3 regions of the Nocardioides kongjuensis genome follow, and region 3 is predicted to be linked to each of the others. Evidence: predicted binding sites of a transcription regulator. Region 3 holds the regulator's gene; each other region holds the start of a gene.
What was found. Region 3 encodes LexA, which represses DNA repair genes until DNA is damaged. Its sites were predicted from a motif close to TCGAACANNTGTTCGA; they were not measured.
Positions count from the first base shown of each region.

Region 1: a site for LexA is predicted at 2,258-2,273, ahead of BJ958_RS13730 (DUF222 domain-containing protein). Genes of this name have one in related genera too.
Region 2: a site for LexA is predicted at 2,308-2,323, ahead of BJ958_RS19390 (HNH endonuclease signature motif containing protein). Genes of this name have one in related genera too.

Region 1 is NZ_JACCBF010000001.1:2,864,056-2,868,661, forward strand. Features, by position in the region: gene BJ958_RS13725 (alpha/beta hydrolase) at 1-786, opposite strand, end outside; gene BJ958_RS13730 (DUF222 domain-containing protein) at 826-2,244, opposite strand; gene BJ958_RS13735 (VOC family protein) at 2,507-3,145, opposite strand; gene BJ958_RS13740 (dihydrofolate reductase family protein) at 3,178-3,822, shown strand; gene BJ958_RS13745 (EamA family transporter) at 3,832-4,606, opposite strand, start outside.
Region 2 is NZ_JACCBF010000001.1:4,036,888-4,041,493, forward strand. Features, by position in the region: gene alr (alanine racemase) at 1-153, opposite strand, end outside; gene BJ958_RS19385 (M15 family metallopeptidase) at 150-782, opposite strand; gene BJ958_RS19390 (HNH endonuclease signature motif containing protein) at 883-2,295, opposite strand; gene BJ958_RS19395 (hypothetical protein) at 2,518-2,955, opposite strand; gene BJ958_RS19400 (DUF4153 domain-containing protein) at 3,027-4,606, opposite strand, start outside.
Region 3 is NZ_JACCBF010000001.1:3,036,671-3,041,276, reverse strand. Features, by position in the region: gene BJ958_RS14580 (MXAN_6640 family putative metalloprotease) at 1-1,195, opposite strand, end outside; gene lexA (transcriptional repressor LexA) at 1,262-2,008, opposite strand; gene BJ958_RS14570 (LysM peptidoglycan-binding domain-containing protein) at 2,290-2,679, shown strand; gene BJ958_RS14565 (hypothetical protein) at 2,813-3,157, opposite strand; gene nrdR (transcriptional regulator NrdR) at 3,533-4,024, shown strand; gene BJ958_RS14555 (vitamin B12-dependent ribonucleotide reductase) at 4,161-4,606, shown strand, end outside.

The sequences.
Region 1 (4,606 bases), 170 kb from region 3:
CGGCTGGGCGTCGGCGTCGAGGAGCAGGTCGTAGCCGTGACCGGAGTCGGCCGCCTCGAACCGGCTGCCGTCGGGCGCCCGGTCGACGATCGCCCGAGCGCCACTGACCTGGTCCTCGCCCTCGCTGTCGGCCATCGCGACCAGCACCGGCACCGTCAGCGCCCGTCCGCCGTCGACGACCTCGATCCCCTTCCAGTCGACCGGCCCGGACAGGTCCACGGCAGCGTCCACGTCGGGGTTGGTGGCCGCCGTCATCAGCGCGACGCTGCCGCCCATCGAGGCCCCGACGACGACCACCCGGGTCGCGCCGAGGCGGGTGCGAGCCTCGCGCACGGCCACGTCGACGGCGTCCACCTGGCGGGTGCCCCTGCGGTCGCCGCGGCACTTCGCCTCGCCGTACCCGCACAGGTCGATCGCCAGCACCTGGACCCCCGGCTGCGCCACCAGGTCGGCGGCGTAGGCCAACCACCCGCACAGGCCGTTGCCGTCGGTCTGGTGCAGCAGGACGGCGACCGTGCTGCCACTGCCCGCCGTCACCGCGGGGACCCGCCCGACGTCCGGGTCCTTCAGGACCGTCGGCTCGAACCCCGTCCCCGCGACGTCCGCCGGCTGCGGGCCGCAGCGGCCGAGCGGGCCGTCGAGGGCCTGCCACGGCGCCTCGGTGGGCGTCGTCCCCGCCCGGGTCGGATTGCTGCTCGGCGCGGCGCCCGGCTCGTCGCTGCTGCCTCCGCAGCCGGCGAGCGCGAACGCGAGGATGGTCATCACTGCCCCGATGCGTGACTTCATCGGGACATTGTCGACCCTCTCAACGCGTATGTCCGTCGCTCAGGCGGCGTAGTCGGTGGCGAGCACGACTGCCTGTTCCTCGAGGACGTGGTACTCGGCTCGGGTGATGGTGGTCGTGCCGCTGCCGGTGACGAGGCGGTGGAGGCCGTGGGGTGTGCCCCAGACCCAGCGGTCGGGTCCGAGCTGCAGGACGGTGTAGCCGAGGTGGGTCTTGGCTCGGTGGTGGTGTCGCGACAACGGGGTGTCGTTGTGGTCACCGGTCTGGCCGGGCGGACCGTTCCTGTCGTACGGGACTGTGTGGTCGTGGTCGGGTGCCCGGCCGTTTCTCGTGAAGAGTCCGGTGGCGTGGGGGAACACGTCCCCGATGGCGCGGAGCTCGGTGCGCTTCTTGACGTCGGTGGGGTGCTCGTAGCCGTTGACCGAGCGGCCGTTGTGGAGGTCGACGACGGGGGTGACGGTGATGATGGCGTTGCAGCGGAGCAGGCCGCGGACCTGGTCGAGCAGTCGCGGGCCGATCCCTTCGACCCGAGCGAGGGGGCCGAGGGTGCCGTCGGACTGCTGGGCGACGTGGACGACGATCTCGGCAGCCGGGGTGTTGGTGGGTTCGGTCCCGGTGCCCTCGACTTCTTCCTCGTCGATTCCGTGGAGGAAGGCGAGGACGGCGGCGGGGTCGGCGAGCATCGCGAAGGCCTCGGCCCGCCAGTGGTCCATCCCCAGCGGCTCCTCGCCGTCGACGGGCGTGGGGGCGTGTTCGGCCAGCGCGGTGGCGAGGTGCTCGACCATGGCGGCGTGCTCGATCGCGTCGGCCTCGGCGAGACGGGCGAACACCGTTGCGACCCCGGCAGTGTTACCGGTGCCGTCGGTGTCGTCGACCTGTGCACCGGGGCGGGGTTTCGGGTACCAGACGCCCTTGGCCTTCTGGTTGTCGCTGATCCGCTTCGCGTGGGCGACCGGGTCGGCCTCGATGATCTTGGCTTCGGCGATCGTGAGGATCCGTGAGGGTGCCTCGTCCAGTGCGGCGGCGACCGCGTCGTCGACGATCCGGGCCTGGTGGCGGTCGAGCTTGCGGGACCAGCGGGCGACCTTGCGGGCCACCCACACCTCGCACCGCCCGGCACGGACGCCGGCCCAGACCTTCGGGAGGCGGTGGCGCAGGTCGAACGCGTCGGCCAGGGCGTTGCGGGTGGTCAGCACGCCCTCGTGGCGGGCGATCGCGATCTCGACCAACGCCAGGTCCTGGACCTCCGGCGTCCCGTCCCCACCGAGGGTGATCAACCGCGGACCGCCGAACCTGACCGGTACGGCACCGGGCTCGGCCCGCGGGTCTCCGGAGTGGAGATCGGCCCAGGCGAGCAGCAGCTCGAGCTGTCGCACCTCGGCCGCGCGACGGTCTCGGACACCGTCTTCGGAAGCGTGGAGCAGTTGCTCCGGGGTGGCTTCCGAAAGGTCCGAGATCATGGCTCCATTCTAGTCGAACACGCGTTCGAACGAAATGCCCTTGCGGTGGGTTTCGCCTGTTTTCTAGCGGTTTTTCGAGGCTGCGGCCGGTGGTCGCGTGGCGGTCGGTGCGCGACCCCTCGACCTTCCTGGGGAACCGCAACCCGACCGCGGAACCTGCCTCCTACGCACCTCTCTCGTCACTGCGCCTTTGAAGGCTGTGCCCGCTACGCGACCGCAGCCCGCGGACGGTTCGCAAGGAGGGTCCCGGTGGATTCGAGGCTCATCGATGGCGTCGGAGGTGTGGCGTGATCAGCGCGGTCCGCACCGACATCCCGAGATCGCGGTGCCGCAGCGTCGTGATCCGCCGCCCCGGCTGGACGGCGTCCTTCACCTGGCCGGTCCGCGCGCCCAGCAGGCTTGCCGTCGCGTCGATGTCGCTCACCACATGGGTCAGTCCCCACAAGCTGGACGGTCCCTCGTTCGCGGTGTCCGGCGCCCCGATCACCTCGAGGATCACCTCACCGAGCCGGAAGAACACCTGCCGCACGGGGGCACCGTCGATGGCGCCCTCCCGCTCCCGCCGTACGTCGAGACCGACGGCCTCCAGCGCGGCCCTGGTCCGCGCGAGGTCGGGCGAGAGCAGCACGACGTGGTCGAGGTGGGTCACCCCGTTGGGGTGGGTGGCGGGCTCGGACGGCGGCGTCGTCGATGCCGCGGTCGGGACACCGTCGAGGTCGGTCGTGCCTGCCGGCACGCCGCCCAGCTCCCACCCGACGATGCCCTTGCCACGCTCCCGCCCGACGAGCCGGATCCGCACCGCGCCGACCCGGCAGCCGCCGTCGTCGTCCACCGCGAACCCAGCCTCCCGCCAGGCCTCCGGCGGGTCGGCCACGAGGAGGTCGGTGAGGGTGATGGTCACGTGCGGGATGGTCGCATGCGTACGCTGACGCCATGGCAGTCCGGGTCGACCTCAACATCTCCCTCGACGGCTTCGCGACGACGACGGACCAGACGCCCGAGAACCCGTTCGGCGACGACTGGCCCCGGCTGACGGGCGCGTACGCCGCGACCCGGACGTTCCGCGAGCGGGTGCTGCACGACACCTCGGGCGCGGGCACCACGGGCGTCGACGACAGGTACGCCGAGGCGTACTTCGCCGAGCTCGGCGCGGAGATCATGGGCGCCGGGATGTTCGGCCTGCACAACTTCCCCGACGACCCCGACTGGCGCGGCTGGTGGGGCGACGAGCCGCCGTTCCACGTCCCGGTCTTCGTGCTGACCCACGGCGTCCCCCGGCCCTCGATCGAGATGGCCGGCGGCACTACGTTCCACTTCCTCTCGGCGACGCCTCGTGAGGCGCTCGACCGGGCGCTCGAGGCGGCCGACGGCAAGGACGTGCGGATCGGTGGCGGCGCCAGCGTGGTCCGCGACTTCCTCGCCGCCGGGCTGGTCGACCAGCTCCACGTGGCGATCGCGCCGATCCTGCTCGGTCGCGGCATCCGGCTCTGGGACGACCTGCGGGGACTCGAGGCGGGCTACGAGGTCGTCACCGAGACGGCCGAGAGCGGCACGATCCACCTCACGTTCCGCCGGTAGGTTCCCCGCTCAGGCCGGCTCGAGCGCCGGGTCCTCGGCCTGCTTGGGGGGTCGCTCGACGGTGATCACGACCGCGACGGCGGCCACGATCACCAGGCCGCCGACGAGCACGGCCGCCGTGATCGGCTCGTCGAGCAGGGCCCAGCCGAGGAGGACCGCGACGACCGGGTTGACGTAGGCGTAGGTGGCGACCAGGCCGATCGGCGCGTTGGAGAGCAGCCACACGTAGGCGCTGAAGCCGACCATCGAGCCGATCACGACGAGGTACAGCCACGCGAGCCAGGTCCGGGCGTCGTACGCGAACGGCGTGGGCGACTCCCCCACGGCCAGGCCCAGCGCCACCATCATCACGCCGCCCGTCCACATCTCGTGGACCGCGAGCACGAACGGGTCCTTCGGCAGGGTGAGACGCGGCTGCACCCAGGAGCCGAACGCCCAGAACCCGCTCGCCGCCAGCACGAACGCGGCGCCGACGAGTGGTACGTCGCCCTGGCTGCGGCCGCCCAGGACCAGCCACGCGAGCCCGACGAAGCCCAGCACCACACCCAGCACGGACCACCCACGCGCCCGGTCACCGCTCGCGAACCGGTAGGCCACCACCCACAGCGGCACCGCGGCGACCAGCAGCGCCGCGACTCCGCTCGGCGCGCCCTTGCTCTCCCCGATCGCCACCAGGCCGTTGCCCAGCAGGGGCAGCATCAGCCCGAGAAGGGCTGCGCCGAGGAGCTCGGCGCGGCTGACGCGCACGTCGACGCCACGCAGCCGCAGCACCACGCCGAGGAGC
Region 2 (4,606 bases), 1.0 Mb from region 3:
CCCGAAGCCGTCGGCCTTGACCACCGCCATCAGCTCGCCGCTCGCGTGGGCCGCGAGGGTACGGGTGTTGCGGGCGACGGCGCCGAGGTCGACGGTGAGCTGCGGTTTGCTGACCGTGGTGGCGCGCTGGACCACCGCGAGCCCGCCGCTCACGCCGCTCCTGCCGCCACCGCCGCGGCGATCGGTCCGTAGAGCGCGTGCGGCGCGTGGGTGAGCAACGCCCAGTACCGGTCGCCGTAGCTCCAGTGCCACCACTCCGTCGGGTAGTTCACCAGCCCCTGCGAGCGCAGCACCCGGGCCAGCAGCGTGCGGTGCGCCCGCGCGTCCTGGCCGATCCCCGCCGCCGCGAACCAGCACCGCCCGTCGCTCTGCTCCGGCGTCGCGTCGATCGCCGTCCCGAGGTCGAGCTCGTCGCCGGTGATGTCGACCAGGGTGAGGTCGACCGCGGCCCCGGCCACGTGCGGCGCCACGTCGACGGGAGCCACGAACCGACTCGTCAGCCGCTCGAGCGCCGTGTCGCCGATGCCGGGGTGCAGCGCGGCCAGCTCGGCGCCGTACGACGCCACGATGGCGCGCTGCTCCTCGACCGGCCGGAAGCCCTCGACCACGCGGAGCCGGATGCCGGGCGGCAGCAACCGGTCGGCGGCGACCAGCCGGTCCGCGAGGTCCGCGCGCACCAGGGCGCCGGCGGGCGAGAGGTCGTGCGGCAGGCGCACCAGCGGCTCGCCGCACTCGGCCACGGGCACCGCTCGGACGCGGGGATCGGACAGCAGGATCGTCATGCCGTCCACGCTAGGAAGCCGGCAGGGTGCTCCACCTCGGCCTGAGGTACCGGGCAACGGTCCTCAGGTGCCGCTCGTGAACCTCCCGCATGGGGCTGGTTCAGGCGGCGCGTGGTCGGGCGGGTGCGTAGGTGATCCCCGCCTTGCTGTAGCCGTCGCGGGTGTTGCGGGGTGGTGGGGTCCACACGGGTTGTCTGGTGTCGTGGTCGATGTGGACGGCCCAGGGGGTCTGGTGGACCAGGACGTGGTGGTGGCGGCACAGCATCACGAGGTTGTCGAGACTGGTCGCACCGCCGTCGGCCCAGTGGCGGATGTGGTGGGCATCGCAGGCGAGGGGCATGCGGGTGCAGCCGGGGAACGCGCAGTGCCGGTCGCGGATGACCAACGCGGTCCAGATCGCGGTCGTCACGAGTCGTTGGGCACGGCCGACGTCCAACACCTGCCCGTGGGCGCCGAGCACGGTGGGGATGATCTCGGCGTCACACGCCATCCGCCGGACCGCGGTCGCCGAAACCCGGGCTCCGGTCGGCGTGTGTCCGTTGCGGGCCAGCCCGGCGTCGATGACCTGCTGCTCGAGTGATTCCTGGTCGATCAGCACCACCACTCGCGGCTTGGTGCCGTGGTCACGGGGCAGCTCGTCGGTGGCGGCGAGCCGGTCACAGGCGTCGACCAGCGCGTCCCAGAGTCGGGCACCGGCCTCACGCGGGTCACGCCCATCGTGGCGGCAGCCCGGGGTCAGACACGCCGCAGCGCTCGTGGAGACCCCGTCGTCGTCGAACATCGCTTCACCCGGTGCACGGTTCACACCGCCGCACGAGCCCGGCTCGCTGGTCACGGGGGCGGCGAGGGGGTGGAGGGTGGCCTTGATCCTCTCGACGTCCTCCACACTGCCGTAGCCCTTCACCCTCACCCCGCCGTGGCCGTCCTCGGCGAACGACAGGTGCCGGGCGTGATGAGCAGCGCGTTCGGCCTTCGCGCGTTCCTTCTCCGCGTTGACCAGCGCGGCGTCGGGGTCGAGCTCGCGGACCACGTCACCGAACACGGTCTGCAGATCCGACGCGTCGTGCCCACGGGCCTCGACCAGCTCCAGCATCCGCCCAGCGACCGCGGTCCGGAACTGCGGCACCCGGGGCAAGGTGTGGACCTTCGACGCGATCGTCCGGGCCTGGGGCAACGTGACCCGCCCGGACTCGAGGGCCTCCTGCACCTCCGGGAGGTCACGCAGCTGCTCGACCGCGCGGACCAGCCCACCACCAGTCCCCTTGTGACCACCCGTGGCGTGGGTGAGGAAGTCCTTGACCGACGCCCACCCCAACCCCCGGACCGCGTCGGTGGCATCGAGCCGCTCGATCCCGCGCAGCAACGCGGCATCGAGGAACGAGCGTGCCGCGACGATCGCCTCCACACCCGCCACCACGTCCGGCCCGTCGACCGCGTCCCACTCGACGCCGGCCAGCACCGAGGCACGCTCGGCCACGGCTGTGGCCTGGTCGAGCGCCCCGGGAGAAGTCATGCGCTCATCCTATCGAACACCTGTTCGAATCGTCAAGGCTCGCCTGACGGTCTCTCAGATCTCGCGTTCCCGAGGCGCGCAGGGCCCGGTGAGGTCCGCGCTCCCGCACCCAAGGTTGCAACCGCAAGAAGGCGGACCGCCTGGCGAGACGTCGTGGCCATGGAGCCGCCCGACGAGACACTGCAGGCTCGATTCGGGAGGCTCACCAAGGTCACCGACCGGTCACCTCACGGGCACCAGTCGAGCTTCGAGCGCCGTGCTCACCAACGCGATCTGGTCACCGCTCAGGCGGACGACGATCGACTGCGCGCAGTCGGCCAACGCGACCAGACGGTGTGCCCCCTGCCCCCACGCCGACGCATCGAACGCGTAGGGCGCGAACGCGACGAACGCATCCCATGCGCCGACCTGGTCGTTCTTTCGTACCCCCGTCCGGCGGTAGAGCCGGTCTTCCCCGCGTCTGGGCTCCCTCAACGAGCTCAAGCGCTCGGCTGCCTCGCGCACCTCGCTCGGCCACTCCTCCGCCATGGACCATGGAATGTCAGTCTCGAAGGTCGCGACCTCCGGCGCCGCGAGGGCAAGAAGCTCCCGGCACACGTCAGCTCGCTCGGAGGTGCTCAGCCCATCCGTCTCGACCACGTACTTGTCCCGCGACACCACAAGCTCAGGTTGTCACGAAGCCCCCGGGATCTGGCCCACGTTCTGGCAACCCTGGCTGCGCTGCCCGAGCCTCAGTCCTCGCGTCCGGGGCATGCCGCCGCGGCGCTGAGCGGGACCTCCCTCATCCCCTCCAGCGCATCGACCGCCCGCGAGCGTCCCAGGTTCCACTCCAGCCAGTCGTCGCCACCCACCTCCCGACCCGCGAGCGCGCACACCCGGTCGTTGCCGGTGAGCTCGGCGAGCGCGGGGACGGCGTCGTCGGACAGGCCGCGCAGGTAGAACCAGTCGACGCGGCCGGTGTCGTCGTACCGCGCCAGGTTGTGGCGGGCGATCCACGCGTCCGGGTTGACCAGGGCCAGGCCGAGCAGACCCACGACGCCACTCAGGAGCGCGAATCGCGCGAGCCACGCACCGCGGAGCCCGATCCCGCTGACGAGCACCGCGAGCACGAGCAGCCCCAGCCAGCCCTCGAAGACGTCGACGAGCAGGCGCAGGCGGGTGAAGCCGTAGGCCTCTTGGTAGACGTCCATCCGGTACAGCGCCGACGCGACCACGACGAGCGTCTCCGCGCACAGTGCGCCGAGGGCTACCCGCAGCCAGAGCCGGTCGGACGGGGTCTCGCGCGGGGCCTTGCGGGCGGCGACGGCGATCACGAGCAGGGTCAGGGCGGTGGCGACGGTGAGCTGGGCGAAGCCCTCGTGGACGTACTCGGCGTACGTCAGCCCGGTCGTCCGCTGCAGGTAGGCGTGCCCGCCGAACACCACCGTCGCCTGGGCGACGAGGAAGACCGCGAAGACACCGACCACGACGAGGACGGGAGCGAGCCACTCGTAGCGGCGCGCCACCGACCGCGGGCCGGTCGTGCTGCGCTCGACGCGCGGCGGGTTGAGCGAGAGGTACGCCGCCGCGAGCACGGTGCCGCCGACGGCCACGGTCACGAAGGCCCGCAGCACGAACGTGTCGATCGTCAGGTCGGGCAGCAGCGCGTCGACCCACTCCGCGACGAGCGCGTCGGCGGAGGCGAAGAGCGCTCCGAAGACGACCAGCCCGAGCACCGACCAGGCCAGGGTGCGCAGCACCGCGGCGCCGTGGCCGACGACCGGGACCGCGGCGATGGTCCGCCCGAGCCACGGCATCCCGCGCAGCCCCGCGACCGGCCACATCAGCCCCGACAGCAGGAACCCGCCGAGGCTGCGTCCGCGGGTCACGCCGATCACGCACACCCCGGCGCCGGCGAAGAGGCAGAGCACGACCACCCACTCCGCATCGCGTACGACGGCGGTCGCGGCGAGCAGCACGCACAGCCCCGCGCAGGTGAGCGTGAACGGGTCGCGTCGCTGCCGGCTCGCACCGAGCACCACCGACCCGGCGGCGAGCAGGACCAGGAACGTGCCGATGCCCAGGGCGCGCTCGGGCAGGACCAGGCCGCCGAGCAGGCCGGCGCCGACGGCGCCGAGCAGCAGGGCTGGGCGGGCCGGGACTCCGCGCTCGGGCCAGAAGCCACCGAGCAGGTCGTCGGTGATGGACGGCGGCGGGGACACCGGGGCCGGCGGGGGTGCGGTCGGAGTGGACACGGGTGCCTCCTGGCTCGACGGGATCGGTACGGCGCCCGGGCGGGCCGCGGGTTCGAGGGGCAGCTCGACCCGGACCC
Region 3 (4,606 bases):
CACCCTCGGAGTAGTTCAGGGCCGGACGCCGGTTGGCCGCGGCGAACCGTCCGAACTGGGTGCGCAGGTCGGTGCCGCGCGCGGCCAGGGCGGCGCTGATCGCCTGCCGCGCGTTGGCCGGACCGGCGGCCAGGTCCCAGATGTCGCGCACGATGACGGGCATCCCGCCGGCGTCCGCCGCGAAGTGCTCGCTGAGGTACCTGAAGAAGATCCACGCGCCGTACGGCGCCAGGCCCTTGCGGTGGTCCAGCGGCTGTGCGGGCTGCCCCAGCGGGCCGCCCTTGAGGTACTGGATGTTGTCGTTGATCGCCGGGTACACCTCGTCCTCGGCCCAGGTCGCGGTCGCCTCGAGCAGCCAGCCGTCCTCGTTGACGTCGTAGGCGAACTGCACCGCGTGGAAGTACTCGTGGGCCGCGGTCACCTGCAGGTTGCCCAGCGGGCCGGGCACCGGGCCGAACTCGGCGTAATCGTTGTCGAGGACGCAGTACGCGGCCGCGGTCACGTGGCCCGCGACCCGCTGGTCGGTCGTGCAGTAGCCGTAGAGGCCGCGCTTGCCGAGGTCGGCGAGGTAGACGTCGAACTCGTTGCCGTCGCTGACGGGCGTCCGGTAGCCGGCGGCGACGTACCGGTTCGCGACGTTCGTCATCACGTTGAGCACCGCGTTCGGGTAGCCGGGAGCCGGGACGTCCGAGCCGGAGCTCGGGGCGTAGGCGCCCTGCACGTAGTGCACGCAGATGCTCGCGCTGCACAGCGGGGCTGCCTCGGGCGCGGTGTAGCAGGGAAGACCCGATCCCGGCGTGCACTCGATGCCCTGTGACGGGTAGCCCGGGGGCGGCCGGTGGGCGGTGCCGGGCCGCGCGAGCAGCTGCGCGGCGTCGTCCTGCAGGTCGCTCGGCAGGTCGTCGCGGGTGAGCGCGAGGTCGCGCAGCGCCATGGTCAGGTCGGCGCCCGTCGTGGCGTCGCTCGGCGCGGCGCCCGGAGCGGTGTCGACGATGTCCTGCACCGTCTCGAGGGCGTGCTCCGCGGTCGCCTGCGCGACCGTGTCGTCGATGTCGACGGGCACGGCGGTGCCGGCCGGTGCGGCCGGGTAGGTGTCGTCCGCGCGGGCGACGCCGCCGAGGACGGAGACCGTCAGCAGTGCGGCGAGGAGCGAGGACAGCAGCCCGATGAAGGGGAAGTGGCTGCGAGGAGGCATCAGGACCGGCCTTCGGTATGGCGACAGGACAGACAGACCCTATGTCACCGACCGGTCAGGAAAACCTCACACCCGCCGCAGCACCGCCGTCACCTTGCCGAGGATGGTCGCGTTGGTGCCGTCGATCGGCTCGAACGCCGGGTTGTGGGGGAGCAGCCAGACCTTGCCGTCCTTGCGCTGGAAGGTCTTGACCGTCGCCTCGCCGTCGATCATCGCCGCGACGATCTCGCCGTTCTCGGCGGTCGGCTGCTGGCGGATCACGACGTAGTCGCCGTCGCAGATCGCGGCCTCGATCATCGACTCGCCGCTGACCTCGAGCAGGAACAGCTGCCCGTCGCCGACGAGCTGGCGCGGCAGCGGGAAGACGTCCTCGACGCGCTCCTCGGCCAGGATCGGGCCACCGGCCGCGATCCGGCCGACCACCGGCACGTTGGCGGGTGTCGGCGCGGCGTCGCCGATCCCGGTCTCGTCGTAGGTCTGGCGGTCGGGGTCCTCGGCGGTGCCCATCGCCCGGCGCGCTGCCATCACCTCGGGCAGGAAGACCTCGAGGGCGCGCGGCCGGTTGGGGTCGCGCTTGAGGAAGCCCTTCTCCTCCAGGGTGCGCAGCTGGTGGGCGACGCTGGAGGTGCTGGTGAGGCCGACCGCCTGGCCGATCTCGCGCATGCTCGGCGGGTAGCCCCGCTTCTCGATGCTGTCCTTGATGTGGGCCAGGACCCGCTGCTGGCGCGGGGTCAGCCCGGTCGCGTCGGCCGGCCCGTCGGGCAGCTCGGTGACGCTGCTCGCCTTGCGCTCCGTGCCCTTGCGCTCCGTCATCGATCGCCCTCCAGCTCAGCTCGGGTGGTGTGGTCCGGATCGACCGGGCCCGTGTGACGACGCTAACCGAACCGGGCCGCCGGTTTCAAACATCTGTTCGAACCGCGTGTCGCGACACGCCGGTCGAACGAACTTTCGAACGGTACTGGAAATCCTCGAACACCTGATCTAGTCTCGTACACATGTTCGATCGAACGCCTGATCGAACACCTTCCGTCGGACCCCCTGGATACAACCTCCCTGGTTGCAGACAGCCCCGTCCACTTCCCCCGGAGGTCTCCATGAGCACCATCACCCTCGCGCCCCGCGTCACCGCCGTTCGTCGTACGGCGAGCGCCCGTCCCGTTGCGGCGGCCCGTCCCGTCGCCCGGGGGCAGGTCCGGCTGACCCGGCGCGGCCGTGCGGTCGTCTTCCTGCTGGCGCTGGTCGTGGTCGCCCTCGCGGCGATCTGGCTCGCCGCCGGGTCGGCCGCGACGCGCGAGGACGGGGGCGCCCCCCAGGTCCAGCTGGTGACGGTCGGCCCCGGTGACACGCTGTGGGACATCGCGAGCGACGCCGCCGCGACCTCGGGCGACGACGTGCGCGACATGATGGAGACCATCCAGCAGCTCAACACGCTCGACGGCAGCATGGTCTACGTCGGCCAGGAGCTCCGGGTGCCGACGCACTAGTCGCACCACATGACTCTTCGCTGCCTCGACCCCAGCGGAGATGGGGCCTGCACGGCCCCGGGGAAGACGAAGGGCGGGATCCGACCGAACCGGATCCCGCCCTTCGCGCGTCCTCGGGGGTTGGGCGACGGGCTCAGCGAGCCGCGCGCTTGCCGCCCTTGGGGGCGGCCGGGTCCCGCTTGGGGCGGGGCTCGTGGTGGTGGTGCGCGCTCATGCCCAGGGCGCGGGAGAGGCGGATGGCCAGCATGAAGGTGAGGAAGAGGCACAGCATGGCGCCCAGCGAGGCGACGGCCATGAAGGCCCAGGCGCTGCCCTTGCCGTCGTGGCGGGCGGTCGCGCCGAAGTCGATCGCCGCGACGACGAGGTACCCCCAGGCCACGATGGACGCCGTTCCGGCGGCGGCGATCAGCAGCAGCGCGGGTCGGAACTTCGCCTTCGCCCGATCGCCGGCCCGCTTGCCACCTGTCACGGCGGTCATTGTTCCTGATGGGTGGGTGGAATGCTCAGCCAACGCGCCCTCCACACCTTCCGGGCCGGCCGAGAAGCTCGTCGTGCTGCTGCGAATCGCCGGCCGGAGAGCGGTCGCGGGCCGGCCTTCGTGGCGGTGACCTGCGCAAACTCCACCCGGACCGGACCCCCGCCGAACTCGTGGCGACCCGCGCTTGCATCACTGGTGGCCGGGGCGTACGGTTACCACTACATCTAGTAGTTACAACGATGTAGTTCTCCACATCTAGTCCACAGGGCGGGCCTTCGTCACCCACAGGACCGGAGCGGAAACGCACAGTTCGCCCCACCTTTTCCACAGGCGGGGGAGTTGTCCACAGCCCGTAGTCTCGAGAGGAGGGGAACCATGCACTGTCCGTACTGCAAGCACCACGACACCAAGGTCCTCGACTCCCGTGTCTCCGACGACGGCTGCTCGATCCGGCGCCGCCGGGTCTGCCAGTCGCCGAGCTGTGAGAAGCGGTTCACGACCGTCGAGGCCATGCAGCTGACCGTGCTCAAGCGCTCCGGCGCGACCGAGCCGTTCACCCGCGAGAAGGCCGTCGCCGGTGTCCGCAAGGCCTGCAAGGGTCGCCCGGTGGACGAGGACGACCTGGCCCGGCTGGGCCAGGAGGTCGAGGACCAGCTCCGGCTGGCCGGCAGCCCCGAGATCGCCGCCCACGAGGTGGGCCTGGCGATCCTGCCGCCGCTGCGTCGTCTCGACGAGGTCGCCTACCTCCGCTTCGCCTCCGTCTACCGCGGCTTCGACTCGGCCGCCGACTTCGAGAACGAGATCTCCCTGATGCGGGCCGAGCGCCAGCTGCTGTCCGAGGGAGCCCAGCCCGCCGCGACGGGCTGACCACAGACGCCCGGCAGGTAGTGGGGAAGCTGCCTGCCGGGCCACCACCTTCCCCTTCACGCAGGAGCCCGTGCGGCTCCTGCATCGCCGACCGCCGAACACGCACCGCACGCCGACACAGGAGACCAGGAGAGCCATGACCGAGACGGCCCGTAGCCACACGCCCAGCGAGACGGCCCGCTACACCAAGAAGGGACTGAAGATCGAGCGGATCTTCAGCACCGAGGGTGTGCACCCGTACGACGAGATCACCTGGGAGCGGCGCGACGTCGTCCAGACCAACTGGAAGACCGGCGAGACCGTCTTCGAGCAGCTCGGTGTCGAGTTCCCCGACTTCTGGTCGCTCAACGCCTCCACCATCGTCACCACCAAGTACTTCCGCGGCGCAGTCGGCACGCCGGAGCGGGAGCGCGGCCTCAAGCAGCTGATCGACCGGGTCGTGTCGACCTACGTCAAGGCGGGGCGGGAGCACGGCTACTTCGCGAGCGCGGCGGACGCGGAGGTCTTCGAGCACGAGCTGACCTGGCTGCTCGCCAACCAGTACTTCTCCTTCAACTCCCCGGTCTGGTTCAACGTCGGCAC